2 regions of the Priestia sp. JSM ZJ58 genome follow, and region 1 is predicted to be linked to the other one. Evidence: a T-box and tRNA genes for the amino acid it is inferred to sense, from the RefSeq annotation. Region 1 holds a T-box; the other holds one or more tRNA genes.
What was found. The T-box of region 1 lies ahead of ACH6EI_RS01130 (valine--tRNA ligase). A T-box ahead of a tRNA ligase gene usually reads a tRNA of that ligase, here a tRNA-Val.
Positions count from the first base shown of each region.

Region 2: it has a tRNA-Val gene. The T-box ahead of ACH6EI_RS01130 (valine--tRNA ligase) is inferred to sense a tRNA for this amino acid. The anticodon was not compared.

Region 1 is NZ_JBISEM010000001.1:226,179-242,980, forward strand. Features, by position in the region: gene ACH6EI_RS01100 (uroporphyrinogen-III synthase) at 1-49, shown strand, start outside; gene hemB (porphobilinogen synthase) at 67-1,047, shown strand; gene hemL (glutamate-1-semialdehyde 2,1-aminomutase) at 1,064-2,353, shown strand; gene spoVID (stage VI sporulation protein D) at 2,501-3,640, shown strand; gene ysxE (spore coat protein YsxE) at 3,718-4,767, shown strand; gene ACH6EI_RS01125 (hypothetical protein) at 4,779-4,976, opposite strand; T-box leader at 5,207-5,451, shown strand; gene ACH6EI_RS01130 (valine--tRNA ligase) at 5,534-8,176, shown strand; gene ACH6EI_RS01135 (bifunctional folylpolyglutamate synthase/dihydrofolate synthase) at 8,273-9,571, shown strand; gene ACH6EI_RS01140 (DUF420 domain-containing protein) at 9,728-10,285, shown strand; gene ACH6EI_RS01145 (ATP synthase subunit B family protein) at 10,471-10,665, shown strand; gene ACH6EI_RS01150 (prepilin peptidase) at 10,662-11,417, shown strand; gene ACH6EI_RS01155 (SPOR domain-containing protein) at 11,536-12,618, shown strand; gene ACH6EI_RS01160 (Maf family protein) at 12,730-13,299, shown strand; gene radC (RadC family protein) at 13,315-14,001, shown strand; gene ACH6EI_RS01170 (rod shape-determining protein) at 14,231-15,256, shown strand; gene mreC (rod shape-determining protein MreC) at 15,276-16,157, shown strand; gene mreD (rod shape-determining protein MreD) at 16,157-16,675, shown strand; gene minC (septum site-determining protein MinC) at 16,792-16,802, shown strand, end outside.
Region 2 is NZ_JBISEM010000001.1:3,994,754-4,011,555, reverse strand. Features, by position in the region: gene ACH6EI_RS20670 (DUF1349 domain-containing protein) at 1-567, shown strand, start outside; gene ACH6EI_RS20665 (YitT family protein) at 606-1,226, opposite strand; gene ACH6EI_RS20660 (Lrp/AsnC family transcriptional regulator) at 1,399-1,848, shown strand; gene ACH6EI_RS20655 (arylamine N-acetyltransferase family protein) at 1,876-2,631, opposite strand; tRNA gene ACH6EI_RS20650 (tRNA-Val) at 2,966-3,037, shown strand; gene ACH6EI_RS20645 (hypothetical protein) at 3,198-3,551, shown strand; gene ACH6EI_RS20640 (DEAD/DEAH box helicase) at 3,746-5,191, shown strand; gene ACH6EI_RS20635 (copper homeostasis protein CutC) at 5,256-5,885, shown strand; gene ACH6EI_RS20630 (amino acid permease) at 6,175-7,566, opposite strand; gene ACH6EI_RS20625 (YflT domain-containing protein) at 8,013-8,351, shown strand; gene ACH6EI_RS20620 (MBL fold metallo-hydrolase) at 8,624-9,346, shown strand; gene ACH6EI_RS20615 (TetR/AcrR family transcriptional regulator) at 9,351-9,929, shown strand; gene ACH6EI_RS20610 (BglG family transcription antiterminator) at 10,189-12,138, shown strand; gene ACH6EI_RS20605 (PTS sugar transporter subunit IIB) at 12,298-12,603, shown strand; gene celB (PTS cellobiose transporter subunit IIC) at 12,617-13,975, shown strand; gene ACH6EI_RS20595 (PTS lactose/cellobiose transporter subunit IIA) at 13,989-14,318, shown strand; gene ACH6EI_RS20590 (6-phospho-beta-glucosidase) at 14,315-15,643, shown strand; gene ACH6EI_RS20585 (sigma 54-interacting transcriptional regulator) at 15,758-16,802, shown strand, end outside.

The DNA.
Region 1 (16,802 bases):
ATACACAATAAATGGTATGATAGATATGTTGGTTAGTTGTTTTGAATAATAAAGGAGGATTTTAACATGAAAGATTTACAAATTACACGTCATCGTCGTCTTCGTAATTCTGTAAATATGCGTGCGCTTGTACGTGAAACACATTTACATCCGGAAGACTTTATATATCCTATTTTTATTGTAGAAGGTGAACAAAAAAGAAATGCTGTAAAATCAATGCCAGGTGTGGACCAAATTTCTTTAGACTACTTGAATGATGAAATCCAAGAGTTAGTCGATTTAGGAATCAAGTCAGCTATGGTATTTGGTGTTCCCGCTGAAAAAGATGCGGTCGGCTCACAGGCATACCATGACCACGGAATTGTCCAAAAAGGTATTCGTCAAATTAAAGAAAATTTTCCAGATTTTGTTGTTATCGCAGATACATGCTTGTGTCAATACACAGATCATGGCCACTGTGGTGTAATTGAAGACGGAAAAATCTTAAACGATCCTAGCCTTGACTTATTAGCGCGTACAGCGGTTAGTCAAGCTAAAGCAGGAGCGGATATTATTGCGCCTTCAAACATGATGGACGGTTTCGTGGCAGCTATTCGCCACGGTCTAGACGAAGCTGGATTTGAAGATGTGCCGGTGATGTCTTATGCTGTTAAATATGCATCTGCTTTTTACGGACCATTCCGTGATGCAGCGCATTCTTCTCCTCAATTTGGAGACCGTAAAACATATCAAATGGACCCAGCTAATCGCTTAGAGGCACTTCGAGAAGCGGAATCTGATGTCGAAGAAGGAGCAGATTTCTTAATTGTAAAACCAGCTCTATCATATTTAGATATTATGCGCGATGTGAAAAATACGTTTAATTTACCTGTAGTGGCTTATAATGTGAGCGGTGAATATTCAATGATTAAAGCGGCAGCTCAAAACGGCTGGGTAAATGAAAAAGAGATTGTTCTTGAAAAATTAATTAGCATGAAGCGTGCAGGAGCGGATTTAATTGTAACGTATCATGCTAAAGACGCAGCACGCTGGTTATCTGACAAGTAATTAAGGAGGCTTACACATGAGAAGTTATGAAAAGTCAAAAGCAGCTTTTTTAGAAGCGCAGCAACTAATGCCGGGTGGAGTAAACAGTCCTGTTCGTGCATTTAAATCAGTAGATATGGATCCTATTTTTATGGAACGAGGAAAAGGCGCTACGATTTACGATATTGACGGCAACAAATATATTGACTACGTCTTATCATGGGGACCTTTAATTCACGGACATTCCAACGATCAAGTAGTTGAAGCAGTAAAAAAAGTAACGGAATCTGGTACAAGCTTTGGTGCACCAACATTAATTGAAAATGAGCTCGCTAAAGTTGTGATTGAGCGCGTTCCTTCAATCGAAATCGTCCGTATGGTGAGTTCAGGTACGGAAGCAACGATGAGCGCACTGCGTTTAGCGCGTGGCTATACGGGCCGCAACAAAATTTTAAAATTTGAAGGCTGTTACCATGGACACGGTGACTCTCTTCTCATTAAAGCTGGCTCAGGCGTTGCAACGTTAGGCCTACCAGATAGCCCGGGAGTGCCTGAAGGAATCGCTAAAAACACGATTACAGTGCCGTACAATGATTTAGAAAGCGTACAATATGCTTTTAAAGAATTCGGAGATGACATTGCCGGAGTAATCGTTGAACCGGTAGCAGGAAATATGGGTGTGGTACCACCTCAGCCCGGTTTCTTACAAGGGCTTCGTGATATCACATCAGAATATGGCTCACTGCTCATTTTTGATGAAGTAATGACAGGGTTCCGCGTAGCGTACAACTGTGCACAGGGCTACTACAACATTACGCCTGACTTAACTTGCTTAGGAAAAGTAATCGGTGGTGGTTTACCAGTAGGTGCTTACGGTGGTAAAGCTGAAATTATGGAGCGAGTTGCACCAAGCGGCCCGATTTATCAAGCAGGTACATTATCAGGTAATCCGCTTGCGATGACAGCTGGATACGAGACATTAACACAGCTGACACCTCAATCCTACGATGAGTTCATTCGTAAAGCAGATCGCTTAGAAGAAGGATTGATGGCAGCAGCTGAAAAATATGATGTGCCGTTTACCGTAAACCGAGCTGGTTCAATGATCGGTTTCTTCTTCACAAACGAACAGGTCATAAATTACGAAACAGCGAAAACATCGAATTTAGATTATTTTGCAGCTTACTATCGTGAAATGGCTAATGAAGGCGTGTTTTTACCTCCTTCTCAATTCGAAGGAATGTTTTTATCAACTTCTCATACAGATGCAGACATTGAACATACAATTGCAGCAGCTGAAAAAGCTTTTTCAAAGTTGCGTGGATAAACAGCTAAATAGAAATAACTTTTATAAAGAAGCTTACGGAGGATTCCGTAAGCTTTTTTAGTTTTCAAGACATATTTTAATTTATTTGTTCATACATCTTTAATGACCGCGCTATTACCTGGCGGGTGTTGGAAGGGGGAGAACAATTTGTCGCAGGATAATTTATCATGTCTGCGTTTTTCCGTAGAAGAATCAGTATGGTTTCAAAAAGGACAGGAAGTCTCACAACTTTTGTCTATCTCCTTAGAGCCTCAAGTATCTATTCAAGAATATGACCAATATGTGTCTATTCGAGGAGCATTACAATTAACAGGTGAATACGAAACGTACGAGGGAGAGCACTCGTTACGCGAATATACAAATGAGAATCAAGTGCAATCTATCTCTGTCCGTGAAGACGGAACGGCTGAATTATCACATCAATTTCCTGTTGATATTACCATTCCTAAAAATCGTATTCAAAGTATTGAAGATGTATATGTATCTATTGATTTATTTGATTATGAATTACCAGGCACAAATCAGCTGCAGCTAATGGCTGACTTGTCCATCACAGGATTGTACGGGGAACAGCATGAAGAACAAGAACGAGAAGAAGAGGAAGAGTTTGCGGAAGAACAGCACATCGTCTCCTATGAAGAAGCAGACGATGCTGAAGAGGTATATACTGAAAACTTTGCTCAAGAAGAAGAGAAACAAGAGGAGCAAGAGTTTGACGTAAGCTATCGTGAAGCTCCCGCACTTTTAGAGGCAGAGGCTATTGAAGAAGATCATTCAGAAAAGCCTCCTAGTTATTTTTCATCTGTATTTAAAAAAGAATCTCGTGCTGAGCCGGTCGTGGAATATGAAGAGGAAGCATATGAACCATTTGAAGTCGAAGTGAAAAAAGAGGCACCAATCGAGGAAGAAAGAGAAGACAACGTGATTGAGCTCTTTCAGCTTCGTCAAGAGCAAGAAAGCTTCGAAGAATCGCAAGCTAGTGAATTAAATACGTATGCTGACGTTCAACAAGAGGCTGAGCAAGAAAAGGAAAAGATTATTGTTGAATTTCGGAAAGAAGAAAATGAAAGCGGCCGAAATGAAAACGCCCTTTATTTAACAAAGCTCTTTTCGCGGGAAGAAGAAGCTTTTTCAACGTGGAAGCTTTGTATTGTTCAAGACGGAGATTCGCTTGATACGATAGCAAACCGCTATAATACGAATGTACAAAACATTTTACGAGTGAATAATTTAGGAGATGAATATGAGCTGGAAGAAGGAAGCATCTTAAATATTCCCGTTCGTTAAAGTCGGAAAGAAAACAGTTTTGACGCATATAATGTCTTAACTGTTTTCTTTATTTTTTACGAGGAAGGAGAATATAGATGCAGCGGACAGTAGCAGACTACAAAGTATTGTTAAAAGAATATGACTTAGATGTTGACTTTATCGAAGACTACGGAAAAGTAAAAAAAGTCTATACAAAAACTGGCGTATTTGCGCTTAAAGAAATGGCGAATCATCAAGAGCGAAATCAGAACTTCATTCAAAAGTTGCAGAACGTGTATCAAAAAGGGTGGATGGGCTTTGTCCCTATTTATCAAACGAAGCGTTCTCAGCCCATTGTTTCAGATGAAAGCGGCTCGTATTACTTAATGCCGTGGCTCCCAAATAACCCAACCGAAGAGCGTGATATTCGATATCATAAATTATTTCAAGAGCTTGCTAAGCTTCACGGTGCTTCGGCGCAGGAAGTAGAAGTAAAAAAAGAAGATATAGAAAATCATTATACATCGATGAAAGAAACGTGGGAAAAACGTCAGGAAGAGCTGAAGCAGTACGTAGTAGAATGCGAGAAGAAAGTGTATATGTCCCCGTTTGAGTTGCATTACTGTACATTTTATTATGAAATGACAAGAGCGCTTGAGTTTGGTTTTGGAAAGCTCGATCAGTGGAACGATGAAATGGAAGAAAAGGAAAAGATCCGGCTGGTTACGTCTCATGGAAAGCTATCGGCTAAACATTTTATCTATGACGAACGGGGAAATGGTTTTTTTATTAACTTTGAACATGCAAAAGATGCTTCACCGATTTATGATTTGGTCTCATTTTATTTCCGTACTCTTCGCACGTACCCAGTAACTACCTATGACAGCTATGAGTGGTTTAGTACGTATGAAAAACATTTTGCTCTCAGAGAAGAGGAAAGACTGCTTTTGCACAGTTATTTAGCGTTTCCAGAACCCTTGTATCAGTGTATCGTTCAATATAGGCAGCATAAAGAAAGTAAAACGGAGCTTGAACATATGCAGTCATTTATTCGAGCATACTGGCTGACGAAAAACATTGAACAGCTCAATATTAAAATATTTGAAGTAGATCAGCAAAAAAAAATGGCAGCGGAAGCAGCTGCACAAGCCCAAGCGAACGAATAGCGCTTGGGTTTTTAAATCCAGTCCGAATATAAAGCAACCGCTAGTATGGCAAGAAGTGCCAACAACAGTACATCAAAGGTTGTGGGGAAGAATAGTGTACGTATACCTTGAAAAATTGTTAAAGGAACAATAAACTGTCCACAAGCCGCTCCTGCTGTTTTGAGCCACCGCTGCAGCTGATACGAATTTACATTTATTCGTTTCTTCATTTGTACATGCCCCTTTCAATCCACGTGCCCAGGTTAAAGTAAGTATATGAAAAAAGAAAGAAATGGTGCCATTTTTTTGAGCGGACTTTTCATTTTATTTCCAAAATTAGCGAGTGAATGAAAAAATAAAGAGCAGAACAAAAAAATTATGAATATAATCATAAAAAAATGGAGAAGATTATTGACGATTCAACATTTTTTCATATAGTATAATTAAGAGAAATTCATACATAAATACAGTGAATAGGAAGAGTACGGGATGTTCGTCTTTCAGAGAGAGAAATCAGCTGCTGTGAGATTTCTTAAGAATGTGCACTCGGAATGTCGCCTATGAGTAGCTTTTTTGAACAGCTGCATAGCTCAGTAGAAAAAGCCGGTTAATCAACCGTTATGAAATGAAGTGTATAGGCTTATCAAACGGGATACGTCTATAAAAAAAGGTGGTACCGCGAAATCAACTCCTTTCGTCCTTTTATTAGGAAAGGAGTTTTTTTATGTTTATAAAAGCTTTACACAGTTTCTAAAGACTGAAACTTTATATTATGGAGGTATACATTATGTCTGAAAAAGAAGTGACTCTTCCAACGAAGTATGATCCAAAAGCCGTTGAAGAAAATCGTTATCAGTATTGGTTAGACGGGAAGTTTTTTGAAGCAACAAATGACCCTGAAAAAGAGCCATATACAATTGTAATTCCACCCCCAAACGTAACGGGCAAGCTGCATTTAGGCCACGCTTGGGATACAACGTTACAAGACATCTTAACGCGTATGAAGCGCATGCAAGGCTATGACGTTTTATGGCTTCCCGGCATGGACCATGCGGGGATTGCAACGCAGGCAAAAGTAGAAGAAAAGCTTCGCAGCGAAGGGAAAAGCCGCTACGATCTAGGCCGCGAAAATTTTGTAGCCGAAACGTGGAAATGGAAAGAAGAATATGCAAGCTTTATTCGCCAGCAGTGGTCGAAGCTAGGACTTGGCTTAGACTATTCACGCGAGCGCTTCACGCTTGATGAAGGCCTTTCTAAAGCAGTGCGCGAAGTATTCGTAACGCTTTACAAAAAAGGGTTAATCTATCGCGGAGAATATATTATTAACTGGGATCCAGCTACAAAAACAGCTCTTTCAGACATCGAGGTTATTTACAAAGATGTACAAGGTGCGTTTTATCATATGCGCTATCCGTTGGCAGATGGTTCTGGACATATTGAAATCGCAACAACTCGTCCTGAAACAATGCTAGGAGATACGGCTGTAGCTGTTCACCCTGAAGATGATCGCTATAAGCACTTAATCGGCAAAAAGGTTGTCCTTCCGATTGTAGGTCGTGAAATTCCAATCGTAGGCGATGATTATGTAGATATGGAATTCGGTTCTGGTGCAGTAAAAATTACGCCTGCTCATGACCCGAACGATTTTGAAATTGGAAACCGTCATAATTTAGAGCGTATTTTAGTGATGAATCAAGACGGTACGATGAATGACAAAGCAGGTAAATATGAAGGAATGGATCGTTTTGCTTGCCGTAAGCAAATTGTTAAAGACCTTCAAGAAGACGGCGTATTGTTCGACATTGAAGACCACATGCATTCAGTAGGTCACAGTGAACGAAGCGGTGCCGTTGTTGAACCTTATTTATCAACTCAGTGGTTTGTAAAAATGCAGCCGTTAGCAGATAAAGCAGTAGATCTTCAAAAACAAGAAGAAAAAGTAAACTTTGTGCCTGATCGTTTTGAAAAGACATACTTACACTGGATGGAAAATATTCGCGACTGGTGTATTTCGCGTCAGCTTTGGTGGGGACACCGCATTCCAGCTTGGTATCATAAAGAAACTGGAGAAGTATACGTAGATCATGAGGCTCCAGCAGATATCGAAAACTGGGAACAGGATTCAGATGTATTAGACACATGGTTCAGTTCAGCGCTATGGCCGTTCTCAACAATGGGCTGGCCGGATGTGGATGCAGCTGATTTCAAACGCTACTACCCAACAAATGTGCTTGTAACGGGCTACGACATTATTTTCTTCTGGGTATCTCGTATGATTTTCCAAGGTCTTGAATTTACGGGTAAACGTCCGTTTGACGATGTACTTATTCACGGTCTTGTACGAGATGCTGAAGGTCGTAAAATGAGTAAATCACTTGGTAACGGCGTAGATCCAATGGAAGTAATCGAGAAATACGGTGCAGATTCTCTTCGCTATTTCTTATCTACAGGAAGCTCACCGGGACAAGATTTACGCTTTAGCTTTGAAAAAGTCGAAGCGACATGGAACTTTGCAAATAAAATTTGGAATGCTTCTCGTTTCGCATTAATGAACATGGACGGCATCACATTTGAAGAGCTTGATTTATCAGGCGAAAAGTCAGTTGCGGATAAATGGATTTTAACGCGCTTAAATGAAACGATTGAGCACGTAACAAAATTAGCTGACAAATATGAATTTGGTGAAGTTGGACGCATTCTTTATAACTTTATTTGGGATGACTTCTGCGATTGGTACATTGAAATGGCTAAACTTCCTCTTTACGGAGAAGATGAAGCAGCTAAAAAGACCACTCGCTCAATTTTAGCTTATGTACTTGATAACACAATGCGACTTTTACATCCATTCATGCCGTTTATTACTGAAGAAATTTGGCAAAGCTTGCCGCATGAAGGTGAATCAATTACAGTAGCTAAATGGCCGGAAGTACGCGCTGAGCTTTCGGATAAAGAAGCTGCTAACGATATGCGTTTACTTGTAGATATTATCCGTGCTGTTCGTAACATTCGTGCTGAAGTGAACACGCCGATGAGCAAACAAGTAAAATTATTTATTAAAGCTAAAGATGAAAATATTCAAAGTCAGCTTGAAAAGAATCGTGCGTATGTAGAACGTTTCTGTAATCCAAGTGAGCTTGTAATTTCAACCGATGTTTCATTAGATGAAAAAGCGATGACTGCTGTTGTAACAGGCGCAGAATTAATTTTACCTCTTGAAGGTTTAATTAATATCGAAGAAGAAATCGCCCGTTTAGAAAAAGAACACGATAAGTTAAACAAAGAAGTAGAACGTGTACAAAAGAAATTAAACAACCAAGGCTTTATTGCAAAAGCGCCTGCTAAAGTAGTAGAAGAAGAGCGTGCAAAAGAGCAAGATTACGTTGAAAAACGTGAAGCTGTTCAGTCTCGTATTGCTGAATTACGCGGATAATCAATGGGTTAATAAACCAACAGAAAAAGCGTGGCTTGTATAGCGACGCTTTTTCTTTACATAATAATAGCGATGGAAAAGAAAGGTGAATAAAAGATGATAACGACATATGAAGAAGCGCTTGATTGGATTCATAACAGACTTCGCTTTGGAATCAAGCCGGGGTTAGAACGAATGGAATGGATGCTAGAGCAGCTTGATTTTCCGCAGCAAAATATAAATGCTATTCACGTTGCTGGGACGAATGGTAAAGGTTCTACTGTTTCGTATTTGCGAAATATGTTAGAAGAAGCAGGGTATAAAGTTGGAACGTTTACTTCCCCTTATATCGAAACATTTAATGAGCGGATTAGCGTGAATGGACAGCCTATTTCAAATGAAGCAATGACCGCTCTTGTTCAGGAAGTAAAGCCTGTAGTGGAGCGACTAGAACATACGGACTTAGGGTCAGCAACGGAATTTGAAGTGATTACAATCATGGCTTTTCTTTATTTCGGCTATCATGATTCAGTTGACTATGTTGTGTTTGAAACAGGTCTTGGGGGACGATATGATTCAACAAACGTTGTGAATCCTATGGTGAGTATTATTACAAACATTGGATTTGATCACATGGCGATACTAGGTGATACGGTAGAAGAAATTGCAGCAGAAAAAGCGGGGATTATTAAAAAAGAAGTCCCTATTATTACTGGTGCAGAGCAAGTAAAGGCGCTTGACGTCATTACAGAAGAGGCAAATTTGAAGCAGGCTTCGTTATTTGTGTTAGGAAAAGAATTTAAAATTGAAAACTATGAGCCCTTAGCAAATGGAGAAGGCTTTACGTTAAAAACGCCGTATGGTACATTTGAACACTTGCAATTAAATATGCTTGGCTATCATCAAGTTAAAAATGCAGCTTTGGCTGTGATGGCCGTTTGTTATTTAAAAGAAAAGAAAAAGCTTTCTATCTCCAATGAGCAAATGATAAAAGGGATTCAGCATACAAAGTGGAACGGCCGCTTTGAGATAGTAAATGAGCATCCTTTAACGATTATTGACGGGGCTCATAATGCAGAAGGCATTGATAGCTTGTTATCTACTTTACGCCTTCATTATGAAGATCGAAACATTCATTTAATCTTCAGCTGCTTAAATGATAAAAGCGCTGATCGAATGGTCCAAGAACTTGAAACAATCGCTGCAAGTATTACATTTACGTCGTTTGACTTTCCTCGTGCTCGCGCAGCTGGGGAGCTTTATGAGATGAGTACTCATCGTAATAAGCATATGGACGAGGAGTGGAAAAAAGCAATTGCTTACGTAAAGGAAAAGGCGACAGGTGAACAAGACATGGTCGTGATTACAGGGTCTCTGTATTTTATATCAGAAGTGCGGGCCTTTCTTCTCAAATGAGCAGAAGCAGCAAGTGAACTCTTGCTGCTTTTAACATAATGTAAGAAAGGGATACAAATAATAAGGAAGCACTAAGTTCAAAGTATTGTCACTTTCACCCCCTAGGTAAGTGATATATAATAAACATGTACATCACTAAATAAGGAGATTGTTAACATGAGTAAGAATAATGAAAAAATTGTACCGAAAAGTAATAAAAACTTTACCGGTATTATTCTTACCTTTTCAGTGATAGCGAATGTTATTATCTTACTGCTATTCTTTTCGAATATTGGCTATCAAGGAAAAGTAAGTTTTGATTTGACTATCTTTCCACGGTTAAATGCTATTTTGAATAGTTTTACGTTTATTTTTTTAGTTGCAGCGTTGATTTCAATCTTTAGAAAAAACATCAATGCTCATAGAGGGTTTATCTTAGCGGCATTCACTTCTACACTGCTCTTTTTAGTTTCATATTTAACGTTCCACTATATCTCAACGGAAACAGCTACGTTTGGTGGAGAAGGAATTGTTCGTCCCATTTACTTCTTTATTTTGATCACACACAGTTTCTTAGCAGCGATTATCGTTCCGCTGGCACTGTTTGCACTTGTGTGGGGCTGGACAATGCAAGTTGAAAAACATAAAAAAATTGTGCGATGGACAATGCCAATCTGGCTTTATGTAAGCCTTACAGGTGTAATTGTCTACTTATTTATGGCTCCTTACTATTAAAAAACGTCTGCTTTTGCAGACGTTTTTTTATGCTGTTTTTGTTTTTTAGTGGTATAATCCTTATTACCTATAAAAGGTGTGTTTTAAGGAAGGAGGCATACAGAATATGACTTTTATGGGTATTAAGATTCAGTTTATTAATGAAGGAGCTGTTTGATACTAATCAATAAAAGAGAGGTGTGGAAATGGATAAACTGTCAAAAGAGAATAAAGGACTTTCTCTCACGCAAGTGATCATACTGGTTATCGTAATAGGTCTTCTAGCAGCTTTTCTCATACCGTTTATTGGCAGCTATTTAAAAGGAAAAGATACATTGCCCCATTCAAAAGAAAATCTACAGTTAGTATTCTATACCCCTGAAATGGAAGGAGTCGTATGAGTATAATTTACCTTTATCTATTCGTTTCAGGTATCACTCTAGGTTCATTTTACAACGTAGCAGGCCTTAGAATTCCTCAGGGAAAATCTATTTTATCTCCACGATCTCATTGTCCACACTGTTTATACGTTCTTTCTCCACAACAGTTAATCCCCGTAGTCTCCTACATTAAAAATGCAGGAAAATGTAGTATGTGTCGCAAAAAAATCTCCTTCATCTACCCGTTCGTAGAATTTTCGACAGGAAGTTTATTTGTATATGCTTTTTTAAAATTGAATATGACGTTAGAACTGATTGTCATATTAACTTTTGTTTCTTTTTTAACAATTATCGTTGTCTCAGATATAGCCTATATGATTGTCCCAAATAAGGTGCTGCTTTTCTTTTTGCCTATCTTTCTTCTTGAGCGTCTTTTCATTCCATTAACTTCGTGGAGTGATTCTTTAATGGGAGGAGGAATCGCATTTTTTCTCCTCTTTCTAATCGCATTTCTCAGCAGAGGAGGCCTTGGAGAAGGAGATATTAAATTGTATGGTTTGATTGGTATTGTGCTTGGAGTAAAGCTTGTTTTGCTATCACTTTTTTTAGCTATATTAATAGGCGGAACCGTTAGTATAGGAGCATTATTAATGAAAAAGGCAAAGGTAGGTGTACCAATTCCTTTCGTTCCTTTTATTTTTATAGGGACAATCGCTGCTTATTTTCATGGAAACGAATTGATAGATTGGTATGTTAGCAACTATTTTTATTGAGCTTCAAGTCTTCGACAAAGTTAAAATTTCTGTAACTAAATAGCGAAAACCTTTTGTAACAAGACGACAAATGTCTTGTTATTTTTTTTTTCTTCTATGATAGCATGGAAAAAAGTGTATGTTTTATGTCGGTTTACCTCAGCTTACAACCGGTACTAAGACTACGTTAACTAAAGGCGGTGGGGCAGTGGACAAGCAGGAACGAAAAATTTCAATTAAAATCAATGGTCAATCTAAGGATGAGAAGGAAGAACAAGCGCCGGAAAAAGACGAATTTACGTGGGTTCTTCCGGAACCGGCATCCAAAGATTCTCATGTGGAAGAAAATAAAGTGGTGTTTATTGAAGATGTAAGAAATGAAAAGAAGAAAAAGCCGCGATTACACCCTAAAAATGTTTCGATTAAAACAGTAAACGGCGGTGTGATCAAACGAACGGCTGTGATTGTATTACTAGCAGTCGGAATAGGCAGCGGCATCGGTATGGTTGGTGTGAAAATGATGACAGGAAGCGAACAGCCTGTAGGAAAAGCACAAACAAGTGAGCGAGCGAAAGAAGAAAAAGCTGCTCAAACAGCGTCTGCCACTGAAAGTGTTGGTAAAGCTGAAAAGAAAAGCGAACAGGAATCGAAGGATACGTCAGCTGCTGCTTCTACTTTAGACCCTTTTTCCTTTTACATTGTGCAAGCAGGTGCTTTTTCATCAAAAACTGCTGCAAATAAAGCAATGGATAAATGGAAAGAAGAGAACGAAGCAGGCGAGATTTTTTCACCTAAAACCTATTCTCTTGTCGTTGGTGCTGCCACTGGAGAAGAAAAAGCAAAGGCACTTAGTAAAACGTATAAACAACAAGGTAAAGATGTATATGTAAAGTCTTATGAAATTAAGCCCACCAGCGAATTAGGGAAAAAAGATCAAACGGTTATAACAACAGCGCAGCCGTTTATGGCTAATCTCTTAGATCAATCTGTTAAAGCGATTGAGGGAGAGCGGGTAGCCGATATCAAATCTTTGAAAAAAGAGCTGACAAAAGTTCAGAAAGAAGCGTCAAATGAAGACATTAAAACCATGGTGAGAACCCTTCAAAAGGCTGCGGCTTCTCTTTCTTCATATGAAGACAATAAAAGCAGTAAAGACGCTTGGCTTGCTCAGGGATACGTGTTAAAAGCTCTTCAGCAGTATGAAAGCCTTGTAACGTCTTAACAGGTGAGGTAGTGTAATGCTGCCTCACTTGTTTATTGTCATTTAGAGATGAAATTGCTAAAATAACGGTGTGTCCTTCTTTTTTTAAATCAAAATGCAAAGGTGAGATGTATGAAACAAACATTAATTTTAGCCTCAGGCTCTCCTCGTCGAAAAGAATTACTTCAGCAGCTTCACATTTCCTTTACCGTTCACGTTAGTACAATTGAAGAAATCGTCAATCCATCATACACTCCGTCCGAGGTAGTAATGGATTTAGCTAGGCAAAAAGCAGTGGACGTCGCTTCGCATTATAAAGAGGATATGGTCCTAGGCGCCGATACAGTTGTCGTATATGGCAATCGTATTTTAGGAAAGCCAAAAACGAAACAAGAAGCGATTGAAACACTTACGATGCTGTCAGGTCAAAAACATCAGGTGTTAACTGGAGTAGCGTTCGTATCAAATGCAAAAGTTCATACGTTTTATGAACAAACTGATGTAGAGTTTTGGCCGATTGAACAAGATGAAATCGTACAGTACGTAGAGTCAGGAGAGCCTATGGATAAGGCTGGTTCTTATGGAATTCAAGGTCTCGGTGCTGCGCTAGTTAAAAAAATTGAAGGAGACTATTTCTCCGTGGTGGGCTTGCCGCTCTCCCGAACAATACGTGAGCTAAAACAATACGGTTTCGTCTACTAAAAAGGAGTGACGAAATTGGATCAATCATTGCTAATTAAAGATTTTCCTCAAGATGAAAGACCTCGAGAGCGCCTTGTGGCAATGGGTGCTTCTAGTCTTTCTAACCACGAGCTTATTGCTATTTTGCTGCGCACCGGAACCAAAGATGAATCTGTTCTTCAGCTGTCCAATCGCATATTAACGCATTTTGAAGGTCTTCAACTTTTACAGCATGCATCGCTTGATGAAATGATGAATATTAAAGGTATCGGACCTGCAAAAGCGATTCAAATTATAGCGGCTATTGAAATAGGTAAGAGGATTGTACAGCGGAAATCTAGTGAGCGATATACCATTCATGGCCCTGAAGACGGAGCTAATTATGTGATGGAAGAAATGCGCGTGCTGTCCCAAGAGCATTTCGTCTGTTTATACCTCAACACGAAAAATCAAGTTCTCCACAAGCAAACCATTTTTATCGGAAGCCTCAATTCATCTATTGTCCATCCAAGAGAAGTATTTAAAGAAGCCTTTCGCCGTTCAGCTGCATCTCTTATTTGTATTCATAATCATCCCTCCGGCGACCCTACTCCCAGCAGAGAAGATATAGAGGTAACGAAGCGCTTAAAAGAGTGCGGATTTATCATAGGAATTGAATTGTTAGATCATTTAATTATCGGAGATCGAAAATATATTAGTTTAAAAGAAAAAGGATACATGTAAGGCTATGCTTTTTAAAATCCTTGGGTTATAATAGTAGTCATGATTTTAAATGACAAGTTCTTTACAATCATTCGTTATTAATAGACAAAGTATGACTTTTTATCATACAATATTTGGCGTTGACATCTATGAAAAAAGTATAGAAAATAAAAAATGTTACTTATGAAATGAAGAAATTGAATTATGGAATTTTTACCTTTGCATTTTGGTAAGAGAAAGGAAGAGACACATGTTTGGAATCGGTACTAGAGACCTTGGAATAGATTTGGGTACTGCAAATACGCTCGTTTATGTAAAAGGAAAAGGAATTGTTGTGCGTGAGCCGTCTGTTGTGGCTTTGCAAACTGATACAAAACAAATCGTTGCGGTAGGTAACGATGCAAAAAATATGATTGGTCGTACACCTGGGAACGTAGTAGCCCTTCGTCCAATGAAAGATGGAGTTATTGCAGATTACGAAACAACTGCGACGATGATGAAATATTACATCAATCAAGCTCAAAAAACAAAAAGTTTGTTTGCGGGTAAGCCGTATGTAATGGTTTGTGTACCTTCTGGCATTACAGCTGTTGAGAAGCGTGCCGTTATTGATGCGACTCGTCAGGCTGGCGCGCGTGATGCGTATACAATTGAAGAACCGTTTGCTGCAGCAATCGGCGCCAATCTACCGGTTTGGGAGCCAACGGGAAGTATGGTAGTAGATATTGGTGGAGGAACAACAGAAGTTGCGATTATTTCTTTAGGCGGAATCGTAACATGTCAGTCAATCCGTATCGCTGGGGACGAGATGGATGAAGCGATTATTCAATATATTCGCAAGAATTACAATTTAATGATCGGTGAGCGTACGTCAGAAGCATTAAAAGTAGAAGTCGGTTCTGCCGGAATTCCAGAAGGTATTGAAAACATGGAAATTCGCGGACGTGACTTACTAACAGGTCTACCGAAAACAATCGAAATTTCAGCAGAAGAAATTGCAGAAGCGCTAAAAGATACAGTGGCTTCTATTGTCGATTCAGTAAAAAGTACATTAGAAAAAACACCACCTGAACTTGCGGCAGATATTATGGATCGCGGTATTGTATTAACAGGCGGTGGCGCATTGCTACGTAATTTAGATAAAGTTATTAGTGAAGAAACAAATATGCCGGTTGTCATCGCAGAAGATCCGCTTGACTGTGTTGCAATTGGAACTGGTAAAGCGTTAGAACACATTGATTTATTTAAAAATCGTACAAGCGATTCATATCGCTAAATATTAAGAGGTGTAGATCGTGCCACAATTTTTCTTAAATAAACGTTTAGTTATTTTATTGGTCAGTATTATTGTATTAGTGGCATTGATTGGTTTTTCGTTAAATGGTCGTAAAAATGTAACGTGGCCTGAACAGTTTGTCAAAGATACGGTTGGTCTTGTTCAGGCTACCTTTAATGAACCCGCACAATTTGTAGCGGGTTTCTTTCAGAATGTAGGTGACTTAAAGCGTACATACGAAGAAAACGAGGTATTAAAAGCCCGTTTAGACGAACGCATGCAATTAGAAACGAAAGCCAACGCTTTGCAGCAAGAAAATAAAAAATTAAGAGCACAGCTCGACAAAAAAACGGATTTAAGTCAATACAATCCAATCGAAGCAACAGTTATTGCTCGTAATCCAGACCGTTGGCATGAGGTAATTGCCATTGATAAAGGGACGGTTCATAATGTACAGGAAAATATGGCTGTTATGACTCCTGAAGGGCTGATTGGTAAAGTGAAGCATGCATCTAAGTTCACATCTACTGTGCAGTTAATTAGTTCATCAGATCGTACAAACCGTGTATCTGCTAAAATTCAGGCTAAAAAAGAAGTGTTTGGTTTAATTGAAGGCTATGATGATAAAGAACAGGCGCTTGTTATGCGTCGTATTCCTTTTGATGCTGATATTAAAGAAAAGCAAAAAGTAGTAACGTCCGGTCTAGGACAAGAAGACGGCATTTTTCCTAGCAATCTTCCAATTGGCGTTATCACAAAAATTGAGCCTGATGAATATGGATTAACGAAAAAAGCTTATATCAAACCTGCTGCTGACTTGTATGACTTAGATAACGTAGTTGTAGCTAAAAGAAGTGCGCCCGCTGCTGAAGACGATTTAGGGGCGGAGGAGGCTAACTGATGAAGCGGTTTGTCCTTCCTATTCTCGTGCTTGTCGTTTTTATGTTTGAAAGTATCTTTGTTAATTTTGTCGCCATGGCATCACCATGGCGAGACTGGATTCTATCGCCTCACTTTGTTGTAGTGGTACTGGCTTTTATGGCAGTGTATTATCACCCAAAGCAAGCGATGCTATATGGGGTAATCCTTGGATTCATGTACGATATTGCCTTTACGGATGTCTTAGGAGTATACGCGCTTGGATTGCCGGCCGTATGCTATATCGTATCAAAACTAATGAAGATTTTTCAGCAAAATACGCTTATCGTGATCTGCATGTCGCTATTAGCTGTAGCCATTATTGAGTTTTATGTATATGGAATTAATAGCATTATTAATATATCCGATATGACCATTGGTCGCTTCTTGCAAGAGCGATTTTACGCAACCATCATTTTAAATGCCATATTTGCACTCATTTTTGCATTTCCGCTTCAAAGATGTTTTCAATATTTCGCTAAATTTATCGATGAACGCTGATCCGAAAATATATTACGCTTCTCGTTCGTGATGTGATAAAAATGCTGATTGAAGAAACGAAAAAAAGGAATTGAGTAAGTCTCTGTCGAAATTATATATTCGTTGAGGTGAGCGTCTTGAATAAACA
Region 2 (16,802 bases), 3.8 Mb from region 1:
TTAGATTCAGACGTTTCTTGGTATTGTCCACCAGCTCAATTTCAAATTGATACGGAAACGAATCGATTAGTGATTAAAACAGACGCTAAAACAGATTTTTGGCAGCGTACTCATTATGGCTTTGAAGCGGACAATGGACACTTTCTTTATCGTGAAGTAGAAGGCGACTTTGAAATCATGACAAAGGTGCATACATATCCAGTTAATCGCTACGATCAAGCAGGTCTCATGATTCGTGTATCAAAAGATACGTGGATCAAAACGTCAGTTGAATACAATCCCGATGGCCCTAACCAATTAGGAGCAGTCGTAACCAACCAGGGCTTCTCAGATTGGTCCAGTCAAAATTTTACTCAAAACAAATCAGCGCTTTATTTTAAAATTCAGCGCAAAAATGATGATTACACCGTTTGTTATTCAAGTGATGGAGATTCCTGGACTCAGCTCCGAATCGCTCACTTATTGCACTCATCCAAAGAACCTGTTCAAGTTGGGATTTACGCTTGTAGTCCTCAAGGAGAAGGATATGAGGCCCAATTTGATTTTATAAAAGTAGAAAAGCTTTAAACGAAAACCACGATTTAGTCACAGTTAAATCGTGGTTTTTATTTAGAGAGCACATTATCTAAAGGCTGTGTGGCAGCAGTGGGTGTCGATTGATTGTGTAAAGCAATTTTTTGTTTGAAATAGCTGATGACAAACCCTGTAATCGCAATGGACATAAAAGAGAAAATTCCTTTTGAAAATCCAATTGAATACATGCTCGACAGCACGACGAGGAAATCAAATGAAAAATTCACTTTTCCAGGATCCCAACCGAATTTTCGCTGCGCGAATAACGCTAGAATATTAGCACCCCCAAGAGAAGCTCCGTTCATAAATAAAATGGATAAGCCAAGACCGGCAATTAGTCCGCCCGTAACAGCACCCATCAGGCTGGGAAGTGTAAAAGCAGGAAGCAAGTGATCGAGTGAAGTGAGAAGTGATAGCAAAGACACTGATCCTATAGTTGTGACGGTAAATTTCCATCCCATTTGAAAGAAGGAAAAGAGATAAAAAGGAATATTAATGAGAAAAAAAATCACCGCAAACGACAAAGGAAGGGCATATGATAAGCTAAGAGACAGACCAGCTGTTCCCCCCGTCACTACGTGAGAGTGCCGCAAAATAAGAACACCAATACTTGCAATCGTACATCCAAGAATAATCCATAAAACTTTTTTCATAAATAAACCCCTTTGTTTGTTTTTTCGGAATTTTCATTTTCAATTATCTACTTTAATGATAGGATATTAAATAAAGAAAACACATGTATAAATGAAGGAAATAATACTTGTTCTGTTATCAACTTGAATAAAGATTTTATTTATTATATTCATTTTGAAAGGAAAGGTTTGTATGGATCAAATCGATGTACAATTATTGTCTATTTTGCAAAGAGACGGGCGTATGACGATTAGTGATTTATCAAAAAAGCTGGCTCTTAGCCGTCCAAGCGTATCAGAAAGGCTGCAGCGCCTTCAGGAACGAGGAGTGATACAGCGTTTCAGCGCTACGGTGTCTCCGAAAGCTTTAGGGAGAGATACACAGCTGTTTATTCAAGTAAGCGAATTAAAAAGAAAACCAGAGGAATTTGAAGACTTTATTGAGCAAAATGAAGATGTGCTTGAATGTCATCGCGTAACGGGACCGGTTTCTTATTTTATCAAAGCAGCCGTGTCTGGAATGGATGGACTTAGAATGCTCGTGGATGAACTGATTCCTTATGGAAATGTGAATACCTCAATTATTTTAAAGTCGCCTGTAGAAAACAGGATGATTACTCCTATACAAAAACCGACCCCATAAGAGGCCGGTTTTTTGTGTAAGGACATATTAATAAAACCCTTTAATAATATAAAAATGATTTTGCAAAATATCAGGAACTTCTTCTTCTGAAACGTTTCTTTTCGTCTTTTTTCCGCTGTCTGTTACAGTTAGTGTTTCACCAGAGAGGGTAATTCGCCCTGTAGGTGTTGCGATCGTAACAAGGCGTTTGTGTACAAACGGAGAATCAGCTGACGTTTGATTGAACTCACACATGGGAGTAAAGTCTGTCAGTTTCTTAGGAAGCGTAGACACACGGTACAGCGTTTTCCATACATCATCTTCCCATCGCTGCAAATCATACATATGCTCAGCAACGTTTGTCATACGATAAGAGCCGCTTACATCTCTTACTACTTCGCCATTTAAAGGCATTGGCTTGCGAACAGAATCTCCAAATCCAACGTCTACGATATAAGACTGATTTTTAACTGTCACAAGGTTTGTAGCGTGACTTCCTTCAATGGTCCACGTGCCATCGGGTTTTTTGACGGTAGCTGAAACGTACGAGACTTCATAACCGCTTTCTTTTAACAGCCAGCCAAATAAACCGTTTAATTCGTAGCAAAATCCTCCGCGCAAATTTACAATTACTTTTTGAAAGATCCGTTCTAAATCAATGATAATAGGAGTTTGAGACAAAACGTCTAAGTTCTCAAACGGAACATGAAGCATATGCTTGTTCTGTAAAGCAGCTAAGTTTTCATACGTTGGACTATCCGGTTTCTTAGCTAAAAACCGACTAAAATAATAATTAATATTCATCAAATACACCTCTTAGTGAATCATTTCTCTTTGTCTTTAAGCTTAGCAGAATATTCATGTAACAGCGTTTTTTTAATGGTTTCTTTGGAAGCAAATTCTTTCAATCTCAGCTTTTTGTTCTTTACTGACTTCTCTTAAAGGATTAGTGGCTAGAAAACATAGTGGACAGACAAAATCAAAATAAAATTCAGCGTGTGCTTTCATCCCGTCATGCTCCTTTATGGCATGTTTTTAGTTTATCAAAAGTAAAGACGGTTCTTCCAACTTGGGGACTGTGGAAAAATAGTTGACAAAATTGGATAACTCTTTCTATAATATAGTCAATACATATTACGAGCGATTAGTTCAGTGGGAGAATACATCCTTGACAGGGATGGGGTCGGGGGTTCGAATCCCTCATCGCTCATACCAAAGCCGTTTTCTTATTAATAAGAGAGCGGCTTTTTCACTTTCTTCATTGGTTTAGGAAGAATGCCACATTGTAAATCGTAATCATTACGTTTATAATAATTAAAACTAAATAAGTAAAACTATGATTTGTTTTAAAGTTGAAGGGTGGAGTGACCATGAATGAAAAGATGATGGAGGTTTTTGCAAGAGATATAATTGCTTCTCTTCCTTTTAACAAGCGAATGCTATATCAATTCATTGAGGGAGTCGAAGATCGTTTAGCGCAAAAAGCTGAGACGAAAAAACAGTTTTTAACACTCCTTAAACAGCAGTCTCCTCACCACCAAGCAGCTGAACGTTTTGGGATGAGCATTTACGAAACGGTTGCTTTAATGCACGAGATTGAAGACGAAATTAGTGAAAAGCTAGAAAAGAAATTAGATAAATACAAGTGGATAGATTGTACGGATTATGCTACATATTCAAAACAAACTATTAACAGTGCGCGCTATTATCTTATTATTTCTTAGTTAGTTTACTGATTTTGTATATTGTAGGTGTATGAACTGAAAATAAGTTGGACTTTAAAAATGAGTGTATATTCAAAAGCGGCTGATGTGATTTGAAATTTTGAGCGCGTATAGAAGAATTAAAGTATAATGAAACATAGTGCATCAGGTCATGATAAAGATAATCACTAATTTAAAATAAATGAGGGTACAAAATGAATCAAAGAAGTTTTAGTCAATACGGTCTTAGTGACAAGGTAGCTAAGGCACTTTCTAGCCTGCAATACAATCATCCTACGGAAGTACAAAGCAAGGTGCTTCCCATCGCGCTAGAAGAAAGAGATGTTGTCGTGAAGTCTCAAACAGGAAGTGGAAAAACGGCTTCCTTTGGCATTCCACTGTGTGAATTAGTTAATTGGGAAGAAAATAAGCCCCAGGCCTTAGTGTTAACGCCTACACGAGAGCTGGCTGCACAGGTAAAAGAAGATATTACCAATATCGGCCGTTTTAAGAGAATTAAAGCAGCAGCTGTCTATGGAAAATCACCATTTGCCAAGCAAAAAGTAGAATTAAAGCAAAAAACACATATTGTCGTGGGAACGCCTGGACGAGTGCTTGATCATATAGAAAAAGAAACGCTTGCATTAGAGAAAATTCGTTATTTGGTTATTGATGAAGCAGACGAAATGCTAAATATGGGTTTTATTGATCAAGTGGAAGCAATTATTCAACATCTTCCTAGTGAGCGTGTAACGATGCTTTTCTCGGCTACGCTTCCTGAAGATATTGAAGAGCTGTCTCGCAAATATATGAAGAAGCCGGTTGATGTTGAAATCAAAGCGAACGGATTAACAACAAGCACGATTGACCATTCTGTTATAACAGTACAAAATGAACGTAAATTTGAACTGCTGAAAGACGTAACTACAGTAGAAAATCCAGACAGCTGCATCATTTTTTGCCGCACGCAAGAGCAGGTAAATACGCTGTTAGATGATTTAGATGATCTTGGATATCCTTGTGATAAAATTCATGGGGCAATGGTGCAAGAAGACCGTTTTGAGGTTATGAATGATTTCAAAAAAGGGAAATTCCGCTATTTAGTAGCAACAGATGTAGCTGCGAGAGGAATTGATATTGATAATATCACGCACGTTATTAACTATGACCTTCCGTTGGAAAAAGAAAGCTACGTTCACCGTACGGGAAGAACGGGACGTGCCGGTAAAAAAGGGAAGGCTATCACATTTGTAACGCCTTATGAAGAGAGAATGCTATCGGAAATTGAAGAATATATTGGTTTTTCGATTCCAGTATCTACTCCTCCTTCTAAAGAAGAAGTACAGCAGGCAGCATTCGCTTTTAATGAAAAAATTAATGAGCGTCCAGAAGTTAAAAAAGATAAAAGCGAGTCATTAAATAAAGACATTATGAAGCTGTATTTTAACGGAGGAAAGAAAAAGAAAATTCGAGCGGTCGATTTTGTAGGAACAATCGCAAAATTAGACGGAGTAACCGCAGACGATATTGGAATTATTACGATTCAAGAAAATGTCTCGTATGTAGAGATTCTGAATGGAAAAGGTCCCAAAGTGTTGCAAGCAATGAAAAACAAAACAATTAAAGGAAAGAAATTAAAAGTTCATAAAGCGATTAAATAATAAAGGAAAGTCCATCTTTTTAAAGATGGGCTTTATTTATACAGCCAATAAAGGAGTTGAGAGTATGAAGTACATAAAAGAAGCGTGTGTAGAAGGGTATGAGCAGGCAAAAAAAGCGGAAAAGCTAGGAGCAGACCGCATTGAATTATGTGACAATCTCAGTCAAGGAGGCACTACGCCAAGTTACGGCACCATTCAACATGCAAGTGAACACCTTGATACAGATATCAACGTGATTATTCGCCCAAGAAGCGGTGATTTTTTATATTCCGAAGCAGAATTTCAAATTATGAAAAAAGACGTTAAAGCATGTAAAGACCTTGGAGTAAACGGAGTAGTATTCGGCATATTAACAGAAAAAAATGAAATCGATCACGGACGCACTAAAGAATTAATAGCAGAAGCTCGTCCTTTAAGCGTTACGTTTCATATGGCATTTGATGAGATTAAAGATAAATACAAAGCCATTGATATACTTAGTGAAATGGGAGCAGACCGCATTTTGACCAAAGGTGGGAAAGGGTCTGCTTTGCAAAACTTGCAGGTGATCCGAGAACTGATCACATACGCCAATGACCGTCTTATTATTTTGCCCGGCGGAGGAATTCATGAAGGCAACGCAGATCGGGTTATAAAAGACACACAGGCGACTGAATTACACGGAACAAAAATTGTAGGAGATTTATCGGATTAAATAAAAAGAGGCTGGGACAAAAGTATGTTAGTCAAAGTGAAAAACGAACCACTAATCAACATGTTTGATTGGTGGTTCGTTTTTTTGTGATGGTAAATATAGTTTTATGTGTTTCGTTCCTTCTAGCAGGTGATTGGAGGGCAAGGCGAAGACTCCTGCGGGAACAGCGCCCGCCCGCGGAAAGCGAAGCCTTGCACGGAAATCAACTGCGGTGTCATAAGCAGTCCAGCTCATCTATCTCACTTGTTCATCTTTAGGTTGGATCCATTTCGTTATGTCTCAACCTCTTTTATTTTGATGTGTTTTCTTTTGATGCTAAGCTGCTCGTCATTTTGGTACGCTGAAAGAAAAACGAACCTACGACGAGTAAAGCAATTAAAAGAGTTAAAAAGAACTGCGAACGCAATGAATCAATAAATGCCATGGCAATAAAGATACTAGTGATGGCAAGGATTGTAGCGTAAGTTAAGTAAGGAAACAACCACATTTTAATTTTTAATGCTTCAGGGTTTTCTTTTTCATATTTTTTTCTCATTTTAATTTGTGAAAATGCAATAACGAGGTACACAAGAAGGGCTACGCCGCCTGATGCATTCACTAAGAACAAAAAGATTTTATCTGGCGAAATATAGTTAAAGATGACGCTGATGTACGAAATAACTGTACATGCTAATATCGCGCTAACCGGTACGCCTTTTTTATTTAATTTTGAAAAGCTTTTTGGCGCATTACCATTTTGAGACATGGAAAACAGCATACGAGAGCTTGTATACAAACCAGAATTCAGACAAGAAAGGACAGCTGTTAAAATAATAAAGTTCATAATTTGAGCGGCGGCCGGTATGTTTACTAATTCAAGAATAGAGACAAATGGGCTTTTCATTAGGCTTGATGAATTCCACGGAAGAACGGTTACTAAAATAAAAATAGATCCTAAATAGAAAAATAAAATACGATAAATAACGGTATTGGTCGCAATGGTAATGGCTTTTTCAGGTTGAGAAGATTCACCTGCCGCGGTTGCAACAATTTCTGTTCCCATAAAGGAGAACATGACAAGGGCGATTCCTAAAAATACAGAGCTAATTCCATTCGGTAAAAAGCCGCCTTTATGCAAAAGATTGGAAGTGCCGGGAGAATCAATTCCTGGAATGAATCCACAAATAATAGCAATACCTAAAAATAAAAAAAGAACGATACTGACAACTTTAATGAGAGAAAACCAATATTCAAATTCTCCGAAAGATTTAACAGAGTACAGATTGGTCATCGTTAATAAAAAAGTAAGAGTCAGACTAACTCCCCAAGACGGTAAAGACGGGAACCAGTATTGAATAATATTTGCACCTGCAATGGCTTCAACAGCAATAACGATAACCCAGAAAAACCAGTAGAGCCAGCCAATTGTGTAGCCGGCCCAAGGGCCTAATGCCTCTTTTGCATAAGTGGAAAACGAACCGCTGGAAGGATTTGCAGTAGACATTTCTCCAAGCATTCGCATGACTAAAATAACGAGTAAACCAGCAAATGCGTACGAAAAAATAGAGCCGGGTCCAGCGGTGTTAATGAGTGATCCGCTTCCAATAAACAATCCAGCGCCAATAATTCCTCCAAGAGAAATCATGGTGATATGCCGGATCTTTAACTCTTTTTTTAACTGTGGCTGTGGATGGCTGTTCATTTGTAACCTCCTATATAACCTGAATTTTTAGTTAATACGGAGAATTATAGTATGTTATAAGGTGCAAGGACAGGATGTTGTTAGAAGTTCTTTCATATAAAAAAACGGATATGAATGGTTGCATTCATATCCGGCTTACTCTGACACAGACATTCATTATGCGTAGAAAGTACCTGATTAGCGCCTTTTTTCTTTATTATAATAAGCAATGCAGATGAATTTTTTATGAATGGTAGCTGAAAATAAGCTGAATGATTGTTTTAGATACGTTAATCAAAAGAGATATACATCCGATTAAAGGATAATATGGAATGATATTCAAACTCTCCGTAAAGCACTAAATGCGGGTTTTCCTTTCTGAAAACGGGTATATATAGTAGTAAGAAGTTCATTCTTTTGCTAAGTATAAAAGAAAGATGTGCGATAGAAACAGGAGGTTATAAATAATGAAACATGTTGAAGTAGTAGAAAACGGAGCGAATATTAACGAAGCAGTTAATCAATTTGCAGATAAAGGTTTTGAGAAAAATGAAGTATACGTGTTTACCTATGACAAGGAAAATTCTAAAAATTTAACAGAAGTAACGGACACAAATATTATTCGACTGTCTGAAGAAGGTCCTTTACATTCAGCAGCGAGTTTATTTTTAACAAGAGAAGATGAGCTTCGAACAAAAATGGCTGCGCTAGGTTTATCAAAAGACGAAACAAAAAAATATGAAGAAGAGTTAAAGAAAGGCAGTGCGATTGTAGTGGCTGCTACGGGAGAAAGAAAAGACGTTTAATTAGGGCAAAAGTAGTTTAGTTAAAGTAAGATTCGAACGCGGTTGATTCTCTATCAAGAATCAGCCGCGTTCGGATTTTTTTGTGGGGACGGTGTAACAAGTGATCTATACGAGCTCCTTTATTCCATTTGTTCGTCTTTAAATTCACTCGATTTCGTTATGTCTCACACTCTTTTTTGTTTTTTCCAATATATGATTGATAAAACTAATGGTATTAGTTAAAATAAAAACTAATACCATTAGTTTTTATTTTGATAATAGGGGATGAGGAAATGAGAATAGTTCGTGAGAAAATGTTGTATCAATTGACGTTTTTGCCTCGGTTTTTTCCAGTGAATTGTTATTTAGTCGAAGAGAAAGACAGTCTTACGTTAATTGATGCGGCTCTTCCTTACAGCGCGTCAGGTATTTTGAAAGCTGCAGATCAAATTGGAAAACCGATTACTCGAATTGTTTTTACTCATACTCATGAAGATCACATCGGAGCGATTGATAATGTGAAGAAAAGTTTGCCGAATGCTTCTGTTTATATGTCGCAAAGAGATTATCGATTATTTTCAGGAGACTTCACACTCAATTCTGAAGAACCTCAAAACCCAATCCGTGGAGGAATACCAAAACTAGGAAAGATTTCAACTAAAATTGATCATTTCATCGAAGAAGAGTCTTATATAGGCTCACTTGCCCCTATTTTTACACCTGGACATACACCTGGGTCTATGTCTTTTTTAGACCAGAGAACGAACGCATTAATTGCGGGAGATTCTTTCCAAGTGCGGGGAGGAGTTGCCGTATCAGGTCAGTTAAAACCGCTGTTTCCGTTTCCTGCCTTTGGAACGTGGAGCAAAGAGCTAGCGCTTAAAAGTGCAGAAAAGCTATATGAATTAAACCCGTCACTTCTTGCTGTTGGACACGGAAGAATGCTTTCTCAACCGCTAAAAATGATGGAAAAAGCAATACAACAAGCAAAAGTAAAAATAGAAAAGAGGAGATGAAGGGATGTCGCCACGACAAGGACTAGATTTCAAAAAGGTTATTCAAACAGGTGAAAATTTGGCCAATCGTGAAGGGTTTTATGCTGTTACAATTGCTTCATTAGCCAAAGAATTAGATGTTCGCCCTCCGTCTTTGTATAATCATATAAAAGGGTTAGAAGAGCTGCGCAAAGAACTGGCTTTAAGCGGACTGCAGCAGCTACACTATCTTCTAAAAAGTGCTGTTGAACATGCTTCTGCAGAAGACGCTGTTTATCAGCTAAGTAAAGCGTACGTTTCATTTGTAAGAAAGTCTCCCGGAATATACGAAGCAACGGCAACGGTGGCACCAACGATACAGGATGAAGAAGTACAAAAAGCATCTGATAACATCGTATTTTTAGTGCTGGAGGTGTTAAAACCGTATCATCTTCCGGAAAGTGAAGCCCTTCATGCTGTTAGAAGTCTCCGCAGCATTTTACATGGATTTTCTTCTTTGGAGCAAAAAGGGGGATTTGGCATGCCGTTGAGTACTGATGAGACACTAGATTTTTTAATTCGTACGTTTGTATTGGGGCTACACCGGTATGAACAGACTCCATAAATTTCATTAATGCCACTAAGCCTAACGCTTTAATGGAAATTGAAAAAAAACAGAAAGAATGATAGATTACAAATAAAGACATTTATTCCTATTGTTTTAGGGTTGTTACTGATGAAGCAGGCAAAACCTAAGCTGCAAGGACAGAAAAGGTAGTTTCTGTTTGTTGCTGTTTAGGTATTTTTTGCTTTTGTTTAAAATAACCAGCTCTTTTAATTTATTTTATAAAGGGGAAATCTTCTGAGAATGGAGAGAAACAAACATGCTTAATTCAAGAATGATCGTCATATTAAGAGAACTAATGTCCGTACAGTCTACATTATCAACCGTTACGAGCGAATATTTAGCAACAGTAAATCAGGTATCTTCTCGAACTATTCGAACGGATATAAAACAGTTAGATGACATGTTGTCTCAGTACGGGGCCAAAATTAAATCAGCTCGAGGGACGGGATATGAACTTAGCGTTTTAGATGAAAAACAATTTCATCAGCTATTAAAAGAACTTTCGGCTAATCAATTATTTGATTCAACTTCTATTCCAACCGTTCCTGATGACCGCGTGCATTATTTAATTAAAAGACTGCTGCTAGCAGACGGATATTTGAAGCTCGAAGATTTAGCAGACGAGTTATATATTAGCAAATCAACGGTTCAAAACGATTTAAGAGATGTTAAAAAACAGCTGTGTAAGTATGATATTCTTTTAGAAAAACGTCCTAACTATGGCTTGAAAGCTAAAGGGGACGAAATGAAAATGAGATTTTGTATGTCTGAGTACATATTTAACCGAAAAGATAAAGAAGTAGATATGGTATACAATGAAATATCCATCCTGCCCCAAGAATCAATCTTAACGATTAAAGCCCACATTTTAAATCAAATAAAACGATACAATATTATGGTTTCAGATATTGGATTAAATAATTTAATCATTCATTTAGCAATAGCTTGTAAGCGAATACAAGAAGAAAATTTTATCTCTTTGTATTCAGAAGACTTGCTTGAAATTATGGAGCATAAAGAATATGAAGTAGCAGCTGAAATTGTGAGGGAAATTGAAAAGGCATTCAAGATTCGTTTTCCGAAATCAGAAACAGCGTATATCGCCATTCATTTGCTAGGTACAAAAATGCTCAACAGTAGCAATCATGAAGACAAAGAAGTGAAGCAGTTTATTGCCGCAGATATTTATGAATTAACAGCGGCTATATTAGAAGCAATTGAAAAAGAGCTTCATTTAGGAATTAGTGAAGATTCAGAGTTGATTCTTGGCATGAGTTTGCATTTGAAACCGGCTATCAACCGCTATAAATATGGAATGAATCTGCGAAACCCGATGCTTGAAGGAATTAAGAGTCATTACCCTCTTGCTTTTGAAGCTGGAATTATTGCCGGGAAGGTTTTAAAAAATCGCCTTGAAATTGACATGCATGAAACGGAAATTGGCTATTTAGCTTTACATATTGGAGGGGCCATTGAACGTCGGAAAATTATCAATCAGCCTAAGCGCTGTTTGATTGTATGCGCATCGGGAGTAGGGAGTGCCAAGCTATTATCATATAAGCTGCAGGCTACGTTTGGATTAAATCTTACTATTTTAGGAACAACTCAGTATTATAAGCTTCACCAAATGTCGCTGCACTCTTTAGATTTTATTGTTAGTACCATTCCAATTCCAGAGGATCTTCCTGTTCCTGTAGTACAAGTAAGTACAATTCTAGGAAACAATGATTTTAAAAAAATTGAATGTTTAATGAAGAATAAACCGCAGTCTTCGTTAGAATACACGAAAAAAGAATTAGTATATTTACAGCAAGAATTTCAAACAAGAGAAGAAGTGCTTCATTTTTTAGGAGAGAAATTAACTCATCTAGGACTAGTTCCTTTTCAATTTATAGAATCTGTTTTTGAAAGAGAAGCTGCATCCCCAACAAGTTTTGGCAATCTCGTTGCGATTCCGCATCCTATGGTTCCTCAAACCGATACGACGTTTTGGGCCATTTGCACGTTAAAAAAACCGATTATGTGGGAAGGAAATCTTGTGCAATTTATTTGTCTTTTAAGTGTAAAAGCGAATAATCAAGGCGATTTGCAGAAGATGTACAGTTTGTTGGTTCGCGTTGTGGATGACAAGCAGGTCGTGCAGCGCTTAGTAAAGTGCAAGGATTATGAGGAGTTTATAGAGGTATTTATGAAAAATATTAGATAAAAGAAGTCCAAGAGAGGGGCTTCTTCTTTTATCTGAATGTTCAAACATAATTTTTCCGTTACTAACGGAAAAAGGTTGTGTATAAATGTAAGCGCTTTTATTTTAAGATAAAACTATCAACAAAACAGATAGCAAAATAAAAAAACGGGGGAATGACAGATGAATATTCTATTATGTTGTGCAGCTGGAATGTCTACAAGTTTACTAGTAACAAAAATGGAAAAAAGTGCTCAGGACCAAAGCACGGAGTATAAAATTTGGGCAGTTCCTGGTGACTCTGTTCGCAATCATATTGATCAAGCAGATGTACTGTTATTAGGACCTCAAGTGCGCTACTTGCTGCCGCAGCTTAAGAAGCTAGGTGAAGAAAAAGGAGTGCCAGTTGACGTTATAAATCCTGTTCACTACGGAACGTGTAATGGAGAACAAGTGTTAAAATTTGCAGCTCAACTAGTTTCAAAATAGGAGTGTGGACTACATGAGCAAATTTAATAGTATGCTTGAAAGCAAAGTAATGCCTATCGCCGGAAAAATGGCAGGTCAACGCCATTTACAAGCACTTCGAGACGGTATTGTTCTAACAATGCCGCTCATTATTATCGGTTCCGTATTTTTAATACTATCGAATTTACCGATACCAGGTTACAACGACTTTATGGCAGGGATTTTCGGAAAAGAATGGGCCACAAAAATGGCGTATCCAGTTGGAGCTACATTCGATATTATGGCGCTGCTTGCTTGTTTCGGAATAGCCTATCGATTAGCTGAAAAATATGGAGTAGACGCTTTGTCCGCAGGTGCTATTTCACTTGCTGCCTTTTTACTTGCTACTCCGTATAAAGTGTCGTTTCTCCCAAGCGGCGCTAAAGAAGCTATTTTAGTAGACGGCGGAATTCCAACCGCTTTAATGGGAAGTAAAGGACTTTTCGTAGCAATGATTGTCGCGATTCTCTCTACGGAAATTTACAGATGGTTTATTCAAAAAGATATTGTCATCAAGATGCCTGATGGAGTTCCACCCGCTGTTGGAAAATCGTTTGCCGCTCTTATTCCTGGCTTCACGGTAATAGCATTTATTTGGATTTTACGTTTGTTAGTAGAACAAACGCATTTTGGAAGTCTGCATAATATCGTTGGAGAATTGCTTGGAAAGCCTTTAGGTGTGTTAGGCGGCAGTTTAGGCGGTACGCTAGTTGCCGAGCTTGTTATTATGCTCATGTGGTCTTGTGGACTTCATGGAGCGAATATTGTCGGTGGAATTATGGCTCCAATTTGGTATGGAGCTATGGATGAAAACAGAATTGCATTTGCTAACCATGAAGTATTACCCAATATTTTCACACAGCAGTTCTTTGACATTTGGATTAATATCGGAGGCAGCGGAGCGACACTAGCTCTAGTCGTTGCCATGATTTTAAAAGCGCGCAGTCAACAAATGAAGCAGCTTGGTAAATTAGGAATAGGGCCAGCTCTTTTTAATATCAATGAGCCGATTATCTTTGGACTTCCGATGGTGATGAATCCAATGATGCTTATTCCGTTTATTATTACCCCTCTTGTGACGGTAGTAGCAACCTATATTGCCATGTCGACAGGACTGGTAGCAAAACCAGCAGGTATTGCGGTTCCTTGGACCATGCCTCCGATTATTTCTGGCTATTTGGCCACAGGAGGAAAATTATCGGGTGCAGTTATGCAAGCTATTAACATCGGCATTTCTGTTTGCATTTATTATCCTTTCTTTAGAATGTGGGATAAACAAAAATTCACTGAAGAACATGGTATACAGCCTGCAGTTGAAGGGGTACCAAGTGATACACAGAAAGATATTGTGTGAGGAGGGATAAAGAATGGAAAGCGTTCAAGAATATATTTTTAAATTAATCTTACACGGTGGAAACGGCAGAAGTTCAGCAATGGAAGCGATAGCGGCTGCCAAAAAGGGAGATTTTTCAGAAGCGCGTGAAAAGCTTACACAAGCTTCTGAAGAATTAAATGCTGCTCATCATATCCAAACGTCGTTAATTCAAGGAGAAATTAGAGGGGATAGCACAGAAATTTCTCTGCTCATGATTCATGCTCAAGATCATTTAATGAATGCGATGACGGTAAAAGAAATGGCTACTGAATTTGTAGATTTATATGAAGCAATCAAAATTTCTGGGGGGATTACATTATGACAAAAGGTATTAAAATTGTAACGATTGGCGGAGGTTCAAGCTATACGCCTGAACTAATAGAAGGGTTTATTAAACGATATGATGAACTTCCAGTTCGAGAACTGTGGCTAGTAGACGTGGAAGAAGGAAAAGAAAAATTAGAGATTGTTGGAAATTTAGCGAAGAGAATGGTGAAAAAATCAGGTTTGCCAATCGAGGTTCATTTAACGTTAAATCGAAGAGAAGCACTAAAAGATGCGGATTTCGTAACAACTCAATTTCGCGTTGGCTTGTTAGATGCACGAGCGAAAGATGAAAGAATCCCGCTTAAATACGGGGTGCTCGGTCAAGAAACAAACGGACCGGGAGGATTATTTAAAGGACTTCGCACCATTCCCGTTATTTTAGATATCTGCCGTGACATTGAAGAGTTATGTCCAGAAGCTTGGCTGATTAACTTCACAAATCCTGCTGGCATGGTAACAGAAGCTGTGCTTCGCTATAGTAACATTAAAAAGATTGTAGGACTTTGTAATGTGCCAATCGGAATGGAAATGGGGATTGCTAAGCTGCTTGATGTAGACCACTCTCGCATTCGAATTGATTTTGCTGGTTTAAATCACATGGTCTACGGATTAGATGTATATGTAGATGGTGTAAGTGTCAAAGATCAAGTTATTGATTTATTGAGTGATCCAACTAACAGCAGCTTTGTGAAAAATGTAGCAGGACTTGGATGGGAGCCAGAATTCACAAAAGCGCTAAATGCGTTAACGTGTCCATATCACATGTACTATTATAAAACGCGTGAAATGGTAGAAAAAGAGCTTGTTAATTATGAAAAAGGTGAAACCAGAGCAGAAGTCGTGAAACAGTTGGAAAAAGAGCTGTTTGAACTGTACAAAGATCCTAACCTAGACATTAAACCGCCTCAATTGGAACAGCGCGGAGGTGCTTATTATAGTGATGCAGCGGTTCGATTGATTACATCCATTTATACGGATAAAGGCGATATTCAACCTGTAAACACAGTGAACAATGGCGCTATTGCAAGCATTCCAGCTGATTCTGCTGTAGAAGTAAGCTGTATCATTACAAAAGATGGTCCAAAGCCAATTTCAGTCGGCGATCTTCCCGTACCTGTCCGCGGTCTTGTTCAAACCATTAAGTCATTTGAGCGGATTGCAGCTGAAGCAGCAGTGACAGGAGATTATGACAAAGCTATTTTAGCATTAACCATTAATCCTCTTGTTGCTTCTGATAAACTAGCTAAACAAATCGTCGATGAGATGTTAGAAGCTCATAAAGATTACTTGCCTCAATTTTTTAAAACGGTTCAAGCTTAAAGTCAAGCTGTTCGAATACAGTACGTATTCGAACAGCTTTTTTGTATAAAAGATATCTATTGTTTTTACTCTTTTCCATTTATACTAAGACACAAGACTCAGGGGGGATACAGCGTGAATAGGAAGAGAGAAGAACTAAATAGTATTGATGAAATAGCGGATGGAGAATTAAAAACTATTTTTGATATTTCTCATGATGCTATTTATATGTCTGATGGAGAAGGAAGAACATTAAAGGTAAGTTCGGGGTGTGAAAGGATATGGGGATACAAGGAAACAGAGTTGCTTGGAAAAACGGTTTATGAGTTAGAAAAAGAGGGGGCATACAGTCCATCGATTACGAGGCTTGTGTTAGAAAAGAAAGAAAAAGTATCAATGATTCAAGTTACAAAGTTGGGAAGGCGATTAAAAGTAATAGGTGCACCAATAAAAAATACGAAGGGGGACATTATTCGAGTCGTTAATATTTCAAAAGATATTACGGAACAGAACCAGTCTTTACAAAACGAAAAAAAAATTGCTCCATTTGAACATCTTCCTCAGGGTCAGATGGAAAGGTTGAATAACAAAAAGGTAAAGCAGATGTACATTTTGAGCGAAAACGAAGAAATGAAAACAGCGGTTTCTAGAGCTGAGAGAGCAGCTTTAGTAGAATCTAGTGTGTTAATCCATGGAGAAAGTGGAGTTGGTAAAGAAACCATGGCATATTTCATTCACGAGCGTAGTCCACGGAACAAAGGGCCGTTTGTAACAGTTCGTTGTGGTGCAATTTTATTATCTAATATAGAAAAGGAGATTTTTGGGCAAGGGGAGGGAATAGGAGCAATTGAAAAAGCCGGCGGCGGTACGGTTTTTTTAGATGAAATTGATTTATTGCCTTTGCCACTACAGCTGAAGTTATCTTACCTCGTAGAACAGCAATTAACATCCTCATATACTAGTGCTCGGTTTATTACGGGGACTTCAACTAATTTAACGGAAAGTATAAAAATAGGGAAATTTAGAAAAGAGCTGTATTATCAGCTAAGTATTATCCCTATTCAAATACCTCCGCTTCGAAACAGAAAAGAAGATATTATTCCATTGACGTTACATTTTTTAGAGAAAATTAATTTCTTGTATGAAAGTAAGAAAAAGCTACATCCTAGGCTGTTGAAAA